4 regions of the Peribacillus frigoritolerans genome follow, and region 4 is predicted to be linked to each of the others. Evidence: riboswitches for the same ligand, from Rfam matches in the RefSeq annotation. Region 4 holds a riboswitch; each other region holds the start of a gene.
The links. Region 4 has a riboswitch for thiamine pyrophosphate ahead of ABOA58_RS20080 (ABC transporter substrate-binding protein). Riboswitches for the same ligand answer to the same signal wherever they lie in the genome.

Region 1: it holds a riboswitch for thiamine pyrophosphate, as region 4 does, so the genes downstream of both, thiC (phosphomethylpyrimidine synthase ThiC) here and ABOA58_RS20080 (ABC transporter substrate-binding protein) in region 4, are expected to answer to the same signal.
Region 2: it holds a riboswitch for thiamine pyrophosphate, as region 4 does, so the genes downstream of both, tenA (thiaminase II) here and ABOA58_RS20080 (ABC transporter substrate-binding protein) in region 4, are expected to answer to the same signal.
Region 3: it holds a riboswitch for thiamine pyrophosphate, as region 4 does, so the genes downstream of both, tenA (thiaminase II) here and ABOA58_RS20080 (ABC transporter substrate-binding protein) in region 4, are expected to answer to the same signal.

The regions. Positions count from the first base shown of each region.
Region 1 covers NZ_CP158190.1:4,716,696-4,720,909, forward strand. Annotated here, with positions in the region: gene ABOA58_RS23225 (DUF3231 family protein) at 1-485, shown strand, start outside; gene thiC (phosphomethylpyrimidine synthase ThiC) at 777-2,555, opposite strand; TPP riboswitch at 2,691-2,805, opposite strand; gene ABOA58_RS23235 (HAD family hydrolase) at 2,922-3,710, opposite strand; gene ABOA58_RS23240 (histidine phosphatase family protein) at 3,846-4,214, opposite strand, start outside.
Region 2 covers NZ_CP158190.1:2,397,751-2,401,964, reverse strand. Annotated here, with positions in the region: gene ABOA58_RS11790 (ABC transporter ATP-binding protein) at 1-318, opposite strand, end outside; gene ABOA58_RS11785 (ECF transporter S component) at 331-915, opposite strand; gene tenA (thiaminase II) at 930-1,613, opposite strand; TPP riboswitch at 1,749-1,878, opposite strand; gene ABOA58_RS11775 (hypothetical protein) at 2,119-2,307, shown strand; gene ABOA58_RS11770 (MFS transporter) at 2,380-3,741, opposite strand; gene ABOA58_RS11765 (2-keto-4-pentenoate hydratase) at 3,767-4,214, opposite strand, start outside.
Region 3 covers NZ_CP158190.1:1,519,356-1,523,569, forward strand. Annotated here, with positions in the region: gene thiD (bifunctional hydroxymethylpyrimidine kinase/phosphomethylpyrimidine kinase) at 1-408, opposite strand, end outside; gene thiW (energy coupling factor transporter S component ThiW) at 377-898, opposite strand; gene tenA (thiaminase II) at 914-1,603, opposite strand; TPP riboswitch at 1,693-1,797, opposite strand; SAM riboswitch class I at 1,955-2,059, shown strand; gene ABOA58_RS07535 (Fur-regulated basic protein FbpA) at 2,234-2,422, shown strand; gene ABOA58_RS07540 (aspartyl-phosphate phosphatase Spo0E family protein) at 2,676-2,858, shown strand; gene ABOA58_RS07545 (GNAT family N-acetyltransferase) at 2,927-3,433, opposite strand; gene ABOA58_RS07550 (GDSL-type esterase/lipase family protein) at 3,653-4,214, shown strand, end outside.
Region 4 covers NZ_CP158190.1:4,099,682-4,103,895, forward strand. Annotated here, with positions in the region: gene ABOA58_RS20065 (ABC transporter ATP-binding protein) at 1-496, opposite strand, end outside; gene ABOA58_RS20070 (ABC transporter permease) at 480-1,262, opposite strand; gene ABOA58_RS20075 (thiamine-binding protein) at 1,259-1,543, opposite strand; gene ABOA58_RS20080 (ABC transporter substrate-binding protein) at 1,555-2,550, opposite strand; TPP riboswitch at 2,685-2,794, opposite strand; gene ABOA58_RS20085 (protein-glutamine gamma-glutamyltransferase) at 3,109-3,936, shown strand; gene rarD (EamA family transporter RarD) at 3,999-4,214, opposite strand, start outside.

The sequences.
Region 1 (4,214 bases), 620 kb from region 4:
AAGAAGAGCCTATGCATTACGGAGAGGTATTCGGAACATGGGCATTTCTTACAACTACAAAAGGGCTGATTGCCTGTCATCAAACTATGCTTAATCATACTGGCGACAAGGACCTGCATAAATTACTTGTTGAAGTGATCAATCAAGGGAAACAGGAACATGACCAACTTGAATCATTATTAAAAGAAAATAACGTAGGACTGCCTCCGTCACCACCTGAAAGACCTAAAGCTAATTTGGAGGATATTCCAGTCGGGGCACGTCTTCAAGATCCTGAAATCTCTGCTTCAGTATCAATCGATATTAATGCAGGATTAGTTGCTTGCAGCCAAATCATGGGTCAATGCATCCGAGAAGATATTGCACAGATGTTCGCACAATTCCATACGAATAAAGCTGCATTGGGTGCTGACTTCCTAAGATTGAATAAGGAAAAAGGCTGGCTTGTCCCTCCTCCTCTTCATATTAATAAAACAAGTATGTAAATATAATGAAATATCCCCTAATCATGTTGACATCGTGATTGGATGCCCAACATGATTAAGGGATTAATTCCGATAATGAAAGGACGATTAAGGAATCACTACCATTGCAGACTTTCGATTAAGTGGCACTTTGTGCATTGTTGACTATAATCAGTTTTTACAAATTCATGATTACAATTCTCGCGAAAAATGTTCAGCTCCCTTTTCAGCTGTTCCAATTGAGTTTCCAACTGTTTCATTTCAACTTTTATTTGGATTACCCGATTCATCGAATTCTCCCTCTCGTCGGAATCACAGATAGATTTCCCCGTCCGTTTTCCTAAATTCATTCGCTTTTTCTTTAAGACCTTCATCGATTACCGACTCAAAACCCAGACCCTTTTCCTTCGCCAAATCACGGATGTCCTGAGAAATCCTCATACTGCAGAATTTGGGTCCGCACATTGAACAGAAATGGGCTGTTTTGGCACCCTCTGCCGGAAGTGTTTCATCGTGATATTCAACTGCCCTTTCAGGATCGAGGGAAAGATTGAATTGATCTCTCCAACGAAATTCGAATCTAGCCTTCGAAAGGGCATCATCCCGTTTCCGTGCCTGGGGATGGCCTTTTGCAAGATCAGCTGCGTGGGCTGCAATTTTATAAGTAATGACCCCTACACGAACATCCTCTTTATTCGGAAGTCCCAAATGCTCTTTCGGTGTCACATAACAAAGCATGGCCGTTCCAAACCATCCAATCATGGCAGCACCAATCGCAGAAGTGATATGATCGTATCCAGGAGCTATATCCGTTGTCAATGGTCCCAGGGTATAGAATGGAGCTTCTTGACAGACTTCCAGCTGCTTATCCATATTTTCTTTAATCAAATGCATCGGTACGTGACCGGGTCCCTCCACCATGACTTGAACATCGTGCTTCCAAGCAATCTTCGTCAGTTCCCCAAGTGTTTCCAATTCAGCAAATTGAGCCTCATCGTTTGCATCTGCAATGGAGCCAGGACGGAGGCCGTCACCTAATGAGAAAGAGACATCATACGCCTTCATGATTTCACAAATCTCTTCAAAGTGAGTATAGAGAAAACTTTCTTGGTGATGGGCCAAGCACCATTGTGCCATGATGGAGCCCCCCCGGGAAACGATTCCCGTAACTCGCTTTGCTGTCATGGGAATGTATCGCAAAAGCACACCGGCGTGTATGGTGAAGTAATCGACACCTTGCTCAGCCTGCTCGATTAATGTATCCCGGAAAACTTCCCAATTTAAATCTTCCGCGACTCCATTCACTTTTTCCAATGCTTGATATATCGGAACCGTCCCAACTGGCACAGGTGAATTCCTGATAATCCATTCCCGGGTCGTGTGAATATTCTTTCCGGTGGAAAGATCCATTATGTTGTCTGCACCCCAACGTGTAGCCCAAGTCATTTTCTCCACTTCAGCTTCGATCGATGAACTAACAGCGGAATTTCCAATATTCGCATTTATTTTCACATGAAAATTACGTCCGATGATCATGGGCTCACTTTCAGGATGGTTAATATTTGCCGGTATGATCGCCCTCCCGCTAGCTACCTCTTCTCTTACAAACTCAGGGGCTACATTTTCCCTGATCGAGATGAACTCCATTTCCGGAGTTATGATACCTTTTCGGGCATAATGGAGCTGGGTTACGTTTTGCCCATTCGCTGCACGCAATGGTTTTCTTTTCAATCCCGGAAAAACTTCTGCTTTGGTTCGTGACTCTTTTTTATACCCGTTATCTTCGGGCTTTATTTCACGCCCTTCATACTCTTCAACATCTTCCCTTTCCAGAACCCAGCTGCGTCTAATCGGGGCAAGACCTTTATGAATATCAATGGGATATTCTGAATCCGTATAAAAACCGCTTGTGTCATATACTCGTAAAGGCGGATTCTCCTCTTCGCCGAATGACCCTGTAGTCGGACTTAGCTTAATTTCACGCATGGGTACCCTAATATCGGGTCTAGATCCCTCAACATACACTTTTTTACTCCCGGCAAAACTGGACATAATTGAAACGTTCATGTCATTTACTGAATTACTCATCATGATTTCATTTCTCCTTTTTAAGTTCATTTAAAAAGGACAAAATCCAATCCATTTCGCACGAAAAAGCCAGATCTCATATTTAAGACCTGGCTAACGTTAGTATGGCTACAGAAATGACCAATTGAAATGTCATTGTTTAGTAGATTCTAACTTCCCCACGCTGGTATGAACCAGATCAGGTCCTGAGGGTTAAGAAGCTTAAGCGCTTCTCTCTCAGCCCAACTTATATTGGACACCCCTAGTCTGAATAATTTAATTGATTACAGGATAACTATATCTCACCCTTTTCATTCTGTAAATAATTTGAAAGACCTAATATTTTCATTACAACTCTCAAAAATTTGTTATTTGAAGGAGAGCCGTCAATTAATTCCCCAGGCCCTCAAGGATAGGGTAGAGCTCCTCTAAATGCTTGATTTCATAGGTTGGAATCACTTCATTCCGTTCCTTATCATGGCGATTTATCCAAACCGACTTTATGCCTACCCGTGATGCTCCAAGGATATCCGTCATTAAATTATCGCCGACCATCAATACTTCATCTTTATCAAGCTCCATGATTTCCAAAGCATGCTCAAAAATGGAGGCATCCGGTTTACCTCTTCCAAATGCGCCTGATATCACGATTTGGTCGAAATAAGGAACCAGTTCAGGCGTAATTTCAAGTTTGGTATTTTGCAGCTCAGGAGATCCGTTCGTAAGCAATAGCAATTTATACTTCCCTTTTAATTCATCCAGAACACGGAATGTTTCTTCATAGATAAATGGCTTTTTGCGTCTCTCTGCAGGGAAACGTTCTGCCAGTTCAAGCCCAAATTCCGGGTCATCGATCCCTAATGCCAATAACCCTCTCGTCCACGCTTCTTTCCGATAAGCCGGAGCAATCCCGGCCATCTTCCTGAATTCATCATGATCATCCTGGAAATTTCCCCATAGCCCCTCAAATGGGTTGATTCCGATCATTTGTGTGAATGCATATGTATCGTAAGAAGAATAAAGCTCACGCGCTTCCTTTCGCACAGCTTCTTCAAACTCGTCGACATTCAGATCATATTTCTCCTTGGCCACTTCACATGTGGCCACAAAAGCCTCTTTTACACTTTTCTGATCCCATAGTAATGTATCATCTAAATCAAAAAAAACTGCCTTCAGCAAAATGTCCACCCCTCTTTCCCTATTATTGAATTCGTAAAAATTACACTATTACAATAATAAACCACAACCAATAAAAAAAGAATAACTATTCGGAAAATGACTTACCTTTTCTAGTGGGAAACCCTTATCCACTTATCATCTTTCAAATACATACAGCTTTCCATTACTGGCAATCTTGAATTTCGGACCGGTGAACCCCCGTCGGATCAGCTCTTTCCTCATATATACCATGAGGGCGGCATGACTCACGATCAGAACATCCCTTTCCCCCTTTGCAAAGACTTCATCCAATACTTTATTGATCCTTCGCTCTGCGATCTTAATTTCCGCCCTTGTCTGCTTGTTGAACACCGAGCAGCAGCGAATCCAGATGGCCCAAAGGATGAATGGCAGCTTTACCCTTCCTTTAAGAGGCGGGGAAGGTATTTCCCGCAGCTCCTCCATCCGGTGAACCGTACCTGGATAGATATGTTCCGCTGTCTTGACAGCTCTCGACATATCACT
Region 2 (4,214 bases), 1.7 Mb from region 4:
TTTAGGGACGGAAAGATTCTCAAGGACGAAGGCAATTTCCTCATCGGCAAATGGCATGCAAAACTGACTATCAGGGTCTTGAAAAACATATCCCCATGAAGAAGGGCATTTCAATTTCTCCGTTTTCATCGGTACTTCGATAGAATTTGGAATCAATCCGCTTAACACTTGTAAAAGAGTCGACTTACCACATCCTGATGGTCCCAACAATAGCACTTTTTCTCCTTGATCAAACGATAGTGATAGGTCCTTGAATATTAAAGATTCATCACCGGGAAATTTCATTCTTAACTTTTCAACAAAAACGATTGGTTCCATGGCCCTCAACCTCTACTTTTGATCCAGTTCTGCATAATCTTTATTTGAAACCGGACGCACAAGATTAGTTACACCTGTTGCTTCCAGGACTTTAACTAGATAATAAGCAGTCACACCTGCAAAGAATATGGAACCCAAAAACCTCGCTATCATGAATAACGATAGATTCCAAGTAGAAAGCGCACCTATTTCCCCGTATGCAAAATCCATGATAACTGATGCCAGGCAGGAAGCTATCGCAGCTAAAACGGCCACCGGCATATTGAATTTTTTATATTTGAACGCCCTGAACACCAGTTCCGCGAACAAACCTTGTACCACCCCATATAACAGCACGGTCAGCCCCCATGGTGAACCAAGAAAGAACTCCCCGGAAGCTGCTGCTATCTCCGCCAAAAGTGCCACACCCGGTTTCCGTAAAATTAAAAAGGCGACGGGGCCAGCTATAAACCACATTCCATAAATAAGTTGATCCAAATGTAACCCGAATGGTTTAACGGAATAATAGATCGAACCCCAAAGGATATAAACGATTCCAAATGCTACCGCAATTACGATCGTGACCAATATGTCCGTTAATTTCAATCCTTTTTTCATTGTTTCATTCCCCTTTATACTTCTAGTGTTTCCTTATGCACAGGCCATGTCTCTAAACGATAAGCCATTTCCCAAAATGAGTATTCATATTGGCTGCTGAGGATAAAATGCTCTTTCATTCTTTCCTTATCTTCGTCTGTCACTTTTTCAGCAATCTCATCAAGCCTCGCAATTTGCTCTTCCACCAAAGTGCGGAACCACTCCCCTCCGTAAGCCGCTATCCATTCTTGATAAATCGGCTCTTCCGGCATGCACCCTTGCAGTCTTTCACCTATTTCATAATACAGCCAGTAACACGGCAAGATAGCTGCAATAACATCCCCTAAATGTCCCGAATATGCCGCACGATACATATGGGAGGTATAAGCATAAGCAGTCGGGGCAGGTTTGAAATTATCCCGTTCTTCTTTTGTGATGCCTAATCTCTCAGAAAAATTCTCATGAAGCTTCAACTCCGCTTCATATGTTCCTTGTGCATGGCCCGCAAGCCTGCTTGTTGTATGTAAATCCGTAGCTTTGACTGCCCCTAAAGCTTGAACTCTAGCAAAATGAGATAAATAATAGGAATCTTGCATGACATAAAAACGGAAACACTCCAATGGCAATGTGCCATCTCCTATTCCTGCAACAAACGGGTGATTAAAACTAGCTTCCCAAATATGATCAGCTTCCTGACGAATTTCCTCTGAAAACTTCATGTCCATTACCTCCAAATTATATTTTTCAAGAAATGTTACGGAAAAAAACCTTTTATCACCCCTTTTTTTGCAAACAAAAAACCACTTTCTTAAACGTAAAGAAAGTGGTTGTACTTGAAATAATACAGAAACGTATTGTTCCAGACCCCACTTCCCTACGCTGGTATAAACCAGATCAGGTTCTAAGGGTCTTAAAGTCATACTTTAATCTCAGCTTCTGCGGTAAAAATCAACTTTCACCTATAAAGCACCCCTAGTGGTACAAATTGTATATTAAATTTCATTTGCCTTTATATTAACACGATAAATCCAATTGTCAAACGTATTACGGAAAGTTTTCAACTTAATGATTTAGGGTTACTAACCTTTCAATCTTGCATAACCCCCATTTACCCAGCAGTTTAACGGCACTTTAATCAATGGGTTTCGCTACGTAATTCACTCGTGAGTTTGGCCGTTTTACTCGTGAAATTGATGTTTACATGGGATTTCTGCTGCTTTACTAATGAGTTTAGCTGCTTTAATCGTGAGTTTGGCCGTTTTACTAATGAGCTTAGCTGCTTTAATCGTGAGTTTGGCCGTTTTACTCGTGAATTTAGCTGTTTTACTCGTGAGTTTGGCCTGTTTACTCGTGAATTTAGCTGGTTTACTCGTGAATTCTCCAACTTTACTCGTGAAATCTTTTATTCTCTAAAAATAGCCTATATGGCAGGGAACAGTTGCATGACTGTCCGCTGACATATAGGCCATCTACTAGAGAACAATATTATACATTCGATGTAGCTTTTAGTTTTATATTTTCCTCAAGCTGCAGTTTATCATAGCTGCCATACCTCTCTTTCACAACGAGTAACGCCAAGGCAGCCATTATGCTCGGAACCGTGAAGGCCATGAATGCATTTTGTGGTGAATAGTTAGCAGCGAGCAGTAATCCTATTAATGTTGGGGCAACAATCGCTCCAATTCTACCAAAAGCCAAGGCCCAACCTATCCCGGTGGACCTTATCTCCCGCGGATAATACTCGGATATATACGTATTGGCCAAATTCATCGTGCCGACTGTACTGGCCCCTCCAAAAGCGATCAGAATATATAATGCTGCTGCATTTGAGGTCAAACCTAATATAACAAAACAGACCGTACCCATGGCACAGAGGGATAAAAGTACTCTTCTATGGCCTATTTTCCCAACTAAATACCCTCCAATTATCGATCCGCCAATTTGTCCTATTCCCGATATAAGATTGAAAGATAAACTGGATGAAAGGCCGTATCCGGACTGCTGCATGATTTTGGGTAACCATGTATTGAGTCCGTATACCATAAGTAAACAATTAAAGGCAGCTACCCAAAACGCAAATGTGCTAAGAGTGCGCTTATTTTCAAAGAGTTTCTTGACTGGAAAGCCCTTTGCCCTTTCTTGGACTTTGGCAAACTCATAATCGTCCGACTCTTTATAGTCGCCGTCTGGATCAATGCGATTCAGGATTCCAGCAAGCTTTTCTCCTTGTTTTCGAATAACATAATAGGAAAGCGATTCAGGAAATTGCTTCATGAAGAATGGCAGTGCCAGCAAGGGAAGCGCCCCTATCCAATACAAAACCCTCCAACTCATTTGTTCCATCACATACATTCCAATTAAAGAAGCGAGTATGCTTCCGATAGAATAACCGCAGTACATAGCGGTTACAATGAGAACCTTATTCTTTTTGGGTGAGTATTCCGCCATTAGGGAGATGACGTTTGGCATTAATCCTCCCATTCCCAAGGCCGCTATAAATCGCATAACCGAGAAAAAGGCAGGATCCGGGGCAAAACTTGAAAGTAATGTAAAAACACTGAATAGACATATACAGATGGCAAGCACTTTTTTTCTCCCTATTTTATCCGCAAGAGGTGCAAAAATGAGTGCTCCCACCATCATACCGAACAATGAGTAACTTGCAATTCCGCCAGCTTCGACTGGCGTCAAGTTCCATTCCTCCATCATCAAAGGCAAACCTACTCCGTACATGGCTATATCAAATCCATCAAAGGTAATTGCGAACAAACACCACATGAAGACCATTATATGAAAACGGCCAAATCTACTATTACCTACCACTTCCGAAGCATTGACCTCACGCAATATATTCCCTCCTCTTTGCCATATTTCACGCTATAACATGTAATGTCAGTTTCCCTAGTTCACCGTAATCTGCTATTATTTCATCGCTTGCCTGTATCGATACGGCATCTGTAATTCCGCCTACTAAAACAATCATTCCAGCCTGGATGGAAAGTCCTTCCCGGTTAATCATTTTTACAAGCTCCACAATCGAATGAATCGGGTGATCGAGCACAGCTTCACCGCGACCCCTCTTTTGCATTTCACCATTTTGATAAAGCGTAACTTCTGCTTGAGCCCAGTCCGTGTGATACGGTGAATAAGCTTGATTGCTAAGCAGGATTTTGGCTGAGGATGCGTTATCCGCTACTACATCGGTAAGTGTAAAAGAAAAGTTTTTATAACGGCTGTCAATAACTTCAAGAGCAAGAAATACACATTCTACAGCCGGCCAGACATCTTTCGCCGTTATATTTGCACCTTTCAGTTCGTCC
Region 3 (4,214 bases), 2.6 Mb from region 4:
TGGTGTTACAAGTGTTGCAAGCGGAAGCAAATCCATTTTTAAGGCGGAGACAGCCTTTTCGTCGAGCAAATGGTGGCCGCTTTTGGAAATCATGACAGGGTCAAGGATAACGATGGCAGGCATGAAGGTTTTAAGGGACGCAGCGACTGTTTCCACGATTTCTTTTGATCCAAGCATGCCTATTTTTACTGCATCGACAGGAATATCTTCAAAGATAGCTGCAATTTGGTCCGATATGATAGCTGTTTCAATTGGCTGTACTGAACGGACTTCCATTGTATTTTGTGCGGTTACGGCTGTTATTGCAGACATTCCAAAGACCCCATGTGCAGAAAATGTTTTTAAATCCGCTTGTATTCCAGCACCGCCCCCTGAATCAGAGCCGGCGATGGTTAATGCTGTTTTCATAAAAAAACCCCTTCATATAATTATTTTTTAGAAGTATTTTAAGTAATATGAAAGCTAAAATCGCACCTGCGAATGAACTGAGCATAAAAGCCGGTAAAAAACCAAAAAGAGCCGCTTTTTCTCCTATTAGGAGGATGGCAAGTGGATAACAGGCCAGGGAACCGAGAATGCCGGTCCCGATTACTTCACCTAAACAAGCGAATTTTAAGCTTTGTGTTTTTCGATAAAGGATGGCAGCCAAAAGTGCACCGATCATGCTGCCGGGAAAGGCGAATATTGAACCGGTACCAGACATGTTTCTAATGATGGAAACTAAGAAAGCTTGTGTCACAGCATAAGCAGGCCCCAATAGAACGGCCGTGAGGACATTTGCCAGATGCTGAATAGGAAAGACCTTTGCAAATCCTGCAGGGATGAAAATAAATGAACTGGTCAGCGTCGTTATAGCCGTGATCATGGCAGTTAACGTCAGTTTCTTGATGGGATTCATCATCATGTCTGCGACCTACAGCGGCCAATCCTGCTCATTTTGAACCATATCCCAGAATAAATATTCATATCGGGAAGTAACCAAAAAGTGCTTTTCTAATCTAAGAAGTTCCTTTTCTGGCATGCCTTCCGTCAATTCTTCCAACAATGCGATCAGCCACTTGTGTGCTTCCCCGAATTCAGGTGATGAATAGGACCTTATCCAATCTGCGTAGCGATTGTTTTCCAATGCTGCTCCATTTTGTTCTTTTAGTAGCAAACCGATTTCATAATAATCCCAAGCGCAGGGCAGGAGACAGGCGATCAAGTCTGCCAAAGTCCCATGCTGAGCTGTATTTAGCATGTAACCTGTATAGGCTAGAGTGGTGGGAGTAGGTTCTGTTTCTTCCAATTCCTTGGCACTGATCCCGAATTCGGAAGCATATTGCCGATGGATATCCATTTCCACTTGAAGGGTTTCATTTAAAATGCTCGCAAACTTTGCCATGGTTTCGATGTTATGAGCTTTGATGACACCTAAAGCAAAGAGCTTGGAATAATCCATGAGATAGATATAGTCCTGCTTCAGGTAATAGGCAAATTTCTTTTCAGGAAGCGTGCCGTTTCCAATTGCCTGGACAAAGGGATGTGAATGGTTCCTTTTCCAAATCTCTTTTGCCCGTGCATGAAGTCTATCACTGAATGTTTCTGTTTTAATATTCTCCATTGTTCATCCTCCTTTAGAATGGTTCCCGTTGATAATGAAAAACCCCGTTCCTGAATACGGAACGGGGTAGATGGATATAGTCTGTAAATGGACGATATCATCCACTTCCCTCCGCCGGTATGAGCCGGTTCAGGTTCAAAGGGTCCGGAACTATTTCCATCTCAGTCTTAAAAAAGACTCCCCTAGTGGTGTGAATTGTATGTAATTACTGACATCATATCAGAAAGACAAGAAAATGCAACCCGTATTTGAAGAGAGAGCACATTATGTCCAGGAAAAAAGGGAGAACCAGGTAATTGACTTTTGATGATTATTAGGATAGAATCATTTCTACATCATTTATATATCGAATTCTTATCCAGAGAGGTGGAGGGACTTGGCCCAAAGAAACCTCGGCAGCGGACCCGTTTTGGGAACTGTGCTAAATCCAACAAGCATATGCTTGGAAGATAAGAAGAGCCGTACGGACACTGTCAGCCTCTTCTTGAATTAGAAGGGGCTTTTATTTTTGGAAATAACGTTTAGTGACATAATAGAAAAGGTATATATAATTTGGTGAAAATCAAACAAGTTGATAAAGTTAGCTAACTAGAAGCAGGCTCTAGGATGACTAGGAAAGGAGCCATTTACATGGCAGAATTATTTAAGAGGATTGAACAGAGGAAGGCAAAGCTCATTGAAGAGCTATTGGCCAATGGAGTATACAAAACCTCTGATGAAAGGCACCTTTATGATGCCCCATTAAAAGTGCTCGAAGATGAATATAGGATAGTTATAAATAGACCTAATAACGAGTCACCTTCTGAATGGATGACATAGTAAGCGATGGACTATATTTTGGGTTCTGGGATAAGGTATATGATGTAAGCATTCACAGTCTACACTAGTGGATGCTTTTTTGGGTTTAATAGAAAATGACATAAAATATACATAATTAAAGAATAAAGTAGGTGTTTTGTCACATTTGACCTATAAAATAACACATTTTATTTCTGGAAAATAGTTGATTTTAACTAGTAGTTTCATTATGATGAAAGTGTAAAAAAATTGAATAAATGGGAGGTGGCATATAATGCCTTGCCGTAAGGTAACTATAGAAAGAATTGAAGAAAAGAGACAGGAAATGTTCAAATTAGCAGCAAGTTACGGCTTAACAAGTCTGCTAACTGTTCAAGCCAGTCAAGAATTGGATACGCTATTAAATGCGTTAGCAAGTAAAAGAGAGTCTGAATATTTTTCCCTCCAAAAAGCATAAATTAGCCAATTCGACCTGTATTAATTTGAAAAAGCTACTGCTCAAGGCAATAGCTCTAAAGAATTATATTAAATATCGACACGTTTACCGAGAATGATCAAATCCCGCTCAATGCCATCCAGCTCGGCAACTTGAGGTAAATGTGCCCATTCTTCAAACCCGAATTTGGAAAAAAGCTTAAGGCTCGGTATATTGTGGGCGAAAATGAAACCCAATATAGTCTTAATACCTAATTTTGGACTCAATTCAATTGCCTTTTGAATCGAAATTTGTCCGATTCCTTTTCCCCGGAAATAATCATCAATATAAATGCTGATTTCGGCAGTGAAATTATATGCCGGTCGGCCATAGAAGGATTGAAAGCTCATCCATCCAGCAGTTTTCCCTTCTATAGTAATGATATATAGCGGTCTACTTTCTGAATGATGTTCCTCAAACCATTTAACCCTCGATTGAACGGATACAGGCTCCGTATCCGCCGTGACCATTCTTGAAGCAATTGTCGAATTATATATTTCAACAATTCTGGGTAGATCAGATAGTTCTGCCTCTCTAAACTCTATGTGCTCTTCCATGATTTAAACTCCTAACTATCATTTATTCAATCTCCAGAATGAAGGGTAATCCCGTTTTTTGTTTAAGGGACGGTAAATGACACTCAATCCATTGAAAGTTTTTTATTATCATACACTCTTTACTCTTTATCTGACAATTCCTTTTTTATGTTACGTCTGCAGGTTTTTGGGGTATGTAAAGGATTAAATACTTCTAGTAAAAAGACAGAGGAGAACCAAATGAAAAAATTGTCAGTTTTTTTGATTATAGTACTGGTTATATGTTTTGCTGCATATGAGTTTCAGGCCTCGGAGTCGGAAGATGTGCAAAGGGTGATGGCTTTTGGAGATTCGTTAACCTATGGAAAAGGGGATAAGGACGGGGAAGGATATATAGAAGGCCTGGAGGATGAATTGAATAACCCGGAATCGGAACAAAAGGTGAGTTTTTGGAATTACGGTATAAAAGGCCAGGAAACGGATGGGGTGATGAAACAGCTTGATGATTACCGCATTAAAACGAAACTTGATGAAGCCGATACTTTCATCGTTTATATCGGAACGAATGACTTGATCAATAGTAACGGCGGGGACTTGGAGAAAATCAGTGATCGTAAAATCAATGAGGGTAAACGGGAGTATATCAGCCATCTGAAAAAGATTACGGCAACACTGATAAAGGCAAACGATAAAGCGGATATTCTGGTAGTGGGACTATATAACCCGATTAAAGGAAATCAAAAACTTGAAAAGCACATTCGCGATTATAACCAGTCAATAAAGGGAATAGCGGATAAAGACA
Region 4 (4,214 bases):
TTTTCAATCTTGTCAGTTCATCCAAGGCAGAAAAGGGTTCGTCCAGGCACATCAAGTCCTGTGGACTTAAGATACTCCGGATGAATGCGGCCCTTTGCTTCATGCCTCCTGATAATTCATGCGGATATGCTTTCTCATACTCTTCTAATCCAGCTTTCCTCAAAAGGGCTTTTGCCTTTTCTTTATCTTTGATCCCAGCAAGTTCACTTCCAAGCAAAACATTTTCCAATACCGTTCTCCAAGGTAAAAGGGAAGGCTGCTGCGGCATATAGCTGATATGGCCCTTTAAACCATTTATCTTTTTACCATCCAGTGAAATGATGCCATGATCCGGCTTCAAAATACCGCCGATCAAGTGGAACAATGTACTTTTACCACTGCCCGATGGCCCAAGGATCGTGACAAATTCCCCATCACCCACATGAAAATTCATATTCTCCAATATATTCTGTTTACCATCGAAAGAATAGGAGACATCTTTAATTTCCAGCTTCATCCTTGCCGCCCTCCTTTCTCTTCCAAGAAACTAAGTATTTCTCCAGGAAGGTGATGATTCCAAAAAAGATCAGGCTCATTCCCATGATGATGAAAATGGCAACAAACACCCGGTCTGTCCTGAACGCAGAAGACGCGAGCGTCATATAAACACCAATCCCCGATTTTGCCCCGAGCCACTCTGAAATAACCGCACCCATTACACTATAGGTGGCCGAAATTTTCAGGCCGGAGAAAATGAACGGGATTGAGTGGGGAAATTCCAGCTTCCAAAATAACTGGTTCTTTCCCGCTCCCATCATCTTGAAATAATGCTTAAGTTCGTATGGTGTCTGGCGAAAACCGTCCAATGATGCAACCGCAACCGGAAAAAAACATACAAGCGAAATCACGATTAACTTAGGCAGCATGCCAAAGCCAAACCAGATCACCAAAAGCGGGGCCAAAACTATGATAGGTATATTTTGTGATAGTATGAGCAGAGGATAAACCGCGTCCTTCACACCTGGAAATAGGTGTAAGGTTGCAGCAACCAATAAGCCGATGCAGCTTCCAATAAAAAAGCCCGACAACGCAAGCTCGGTTGTGGATATAAGGTGTCCGTAAAGATTGCGCGACGACTCAATTCCTTCTATGAAAATGGCCGATGGAGCGGGAAGCAGCCATTCTTCAACCTTCAATAAGACTGTCACTGACTCCCAAACTATCAGCAACAATAATAAAAGAAAGAAGGGAGCCCCCTTCTTCCAAATTCCCCTTCCGATCATGCCCGATATTTCTCCGTTAACGTATCCATCGTAATCCCGCTTGGCTGATATAATATTTTCACTTGCGAAATGACATTCGGCGATCCTATTTCAATCATTCTTACATTCATTTTTTCTATCACGGCAAAAAGTTCGGAAAGCTCGCCCTCCATTGTCGTTTCAAGCGGGTGAACCTCATACTTGACACCTGATTCTTCAATGATCTTGATTGCTTCATCGACCATAGGGATGACATTTTCCCCTTTAGGGATAATTTGTATACTAATTAATGAATTGGCCATTGTATTTCCTCCTATTTTGGTAAAAATTCATTGGTAAATGCCTTTTCAGGATCGAAATCACCTTCAAGAAGCTTGTTTTCAGTCATCCAATCACTGTAATTCTTCCAGATTTCCAGTTTTTGTTCACCCCAACGCGGAGCATCATCCTGATACTTGGCTGCAAGCCACTCCTGGCTTTTCTTAACTAGTTTTGCATCAAGATCCGGCGCAGACTTAATTAACATGTCTGCTGCATCAGCAGGATTCTTAATCGCAAACTGGTACCCTTTCGATGCTGCATGAACGAATGCTTTAACAGTTTCGGGATCTTCTTTTATCATCTTTTCATTTGTAGTCAAAACAGGCGTATAGTAATCAAGCTTATCTGAGTATTCGGTTAAGTAAACCATATTAAGCTTTTCATTTCGCAACTCAGCCTCAATGCCTGTCCATCCATAATAAATCCAGGCAAAATCTATATCCCTTTTAACCGAAGTGAAAAAATCCATGTCTCCTGTATTGACTATATCCACTTCATTTACATCCGCATTTTCTTTTTTCATTAGTGAATCAATAATGGCCTTTTCAACCGGAGACCCCCAGCCACCATACGTTTTCCCTTCAAAATCCTTGGGAGTTTTAATGTTCTTTGCCTCAGGGGAAGCGAATCCAGAGGTATTATGCTGGATGACGGCAGCAACCGAAACAATCGGCACGCCCTGCACGCGGGCCTGCGTTATGCCCTCCTGGTAGCTCACGCCAAATTCAGATTTTCCTGAAGCGACAAGCTTATCCGCTCCAGCTTCACCTGGCATGATAATTTCCACATCAAGACCTTGGTCTTTAAAATAACCTTTTTCCTTGGCTACATACAATCCTGTATGGTTTGTATTCGGTGTCCAATCGAGCACGACCGATACCTTTTTTAATTCTTCATTTTTAGATGCTTCTTCTTTTTCATTAGTTCCGCCTGCACCGCATCCAGCCAAAAGGAACAACGAAGTTAACAGTGGTAAGAATTTATTCAAGTCATTATCCTCCTACACATCTTATAAGATCCATATGCCGGAACCATAATGGGGCTCCAGGTTCTATTCAAATACTGGATAAAAAAGCAAAAAACGCCCGAAGATGAATTCGGACGTTAACATACAAAACAGAAAATCAGTAATAATATGTTCCCTCCGCTGGCATCATCCAGATCAGGTTCAAAGAGTCAGCATCTAAAGGATGCAATCTCAGCCAGCAGTACTGGCCCCCCTACATTTCTCGCACATATGAACTTTTCTCTCTCATTATATCAATTCATAGGGAAAAAGGAATACTAATTTGCTTCTTCTCACTAATTGGAAAGGTATTCCTGGCACTTTAGGATTTCTTGCAAAACATCTTTTGGAACGAAAATCATTGAAAGCAAAATAATTCTGCCTCTTTCCTTTCTAATCATTCTTGGCTGCAACGGTGGCGGACACTTATCAAATAGTCATTTCTTTGCAAGCATTCATATAATGAGCATTACCTGTAGACATTTTTGTTTACCGGTTTTATTAAACCCTTAATTTCATAAGCAAAAGGTGGATATGATCATGATAAAGATTAATCACAAATGGTTAGATGTCAGTCAAATCCAACCAGGTACAGCATCTGCCAAATCACTTGAAACTCTTCAATGCTTGGCGGAAGATTCTAACGTTTTTGAATACCGGAACTTTGGGGATTTTAATTTCGAGATACAGCTGAGGAACCGAGTCATAGAGGCAGCTATTGCGTTGGATAAAAGTGGTCCGGAATTTTCCACACTTGAGGAATCTCAATCCAATCAAAAATATTGGCACCTTTCAAAGGATGGCACCTTTACCCTTCAGCCAGGGATTCTCCCTCATGCTGCGCTTGTTGACATTTTCATGAATGGAAGGCTTTATGCCTTCGAATGCGGGACAGCAATAGTCGTCACTTTTTTAAAGGCGATTTTGGATTTAATCGGCCCCAGGAATTTCGACTATCTTTTTTCAGACCTATTTTTATATGACTTTCGCCCTCCAAGGAATATGGCTCTTATCATTCACCAAGGACGGGATTATTTACCAGGGGATTGCGTTTACTTCATAAACCCTGATCATGACGAGACAACTCCTGAATGGCAAGGTGAAAATGCCATATTATTAGGGAGAAACCTCTTTTATGGCCACGGGATCGGGATTACCACTGCACAGGGAATCATCAATGAATTAAATAGCAATAGAAAGCCGTACGCCACCATATCAGCATTCTTGACAACACATATCATTTTCCTGGATAGTTCCTTCTATAGACAATTTCAACTAAATATCCCCCGAGCAAAGCCCGATCACTGTCCTGTCAGCCTTTCCAATTGTATTGTTTCTGAAATAGGTTCGAAGATATACCTTTCATGACCTTTTTGTTTTATATGCATAAAAAAATGCTTGGGGAGAGATCTCCCAAGCATTTTTTCTTTTCACGCACCAATATTCCCTTTGCCTTTGAACCTGCGGGCACTTGCCTGACCCCATTTCGTTATGGATAGTGTATAAACAGCCAAGGCTGACCATATGAACAAAAAGGCTAAAAGATGTGCTTTCGTGAAACTTTCATGATAGACGAATACCCCGATCAATAAAGATAAGGTCGGAGCGATATACTGAAAAATGCCAAGCATCGATAACGGGATCTT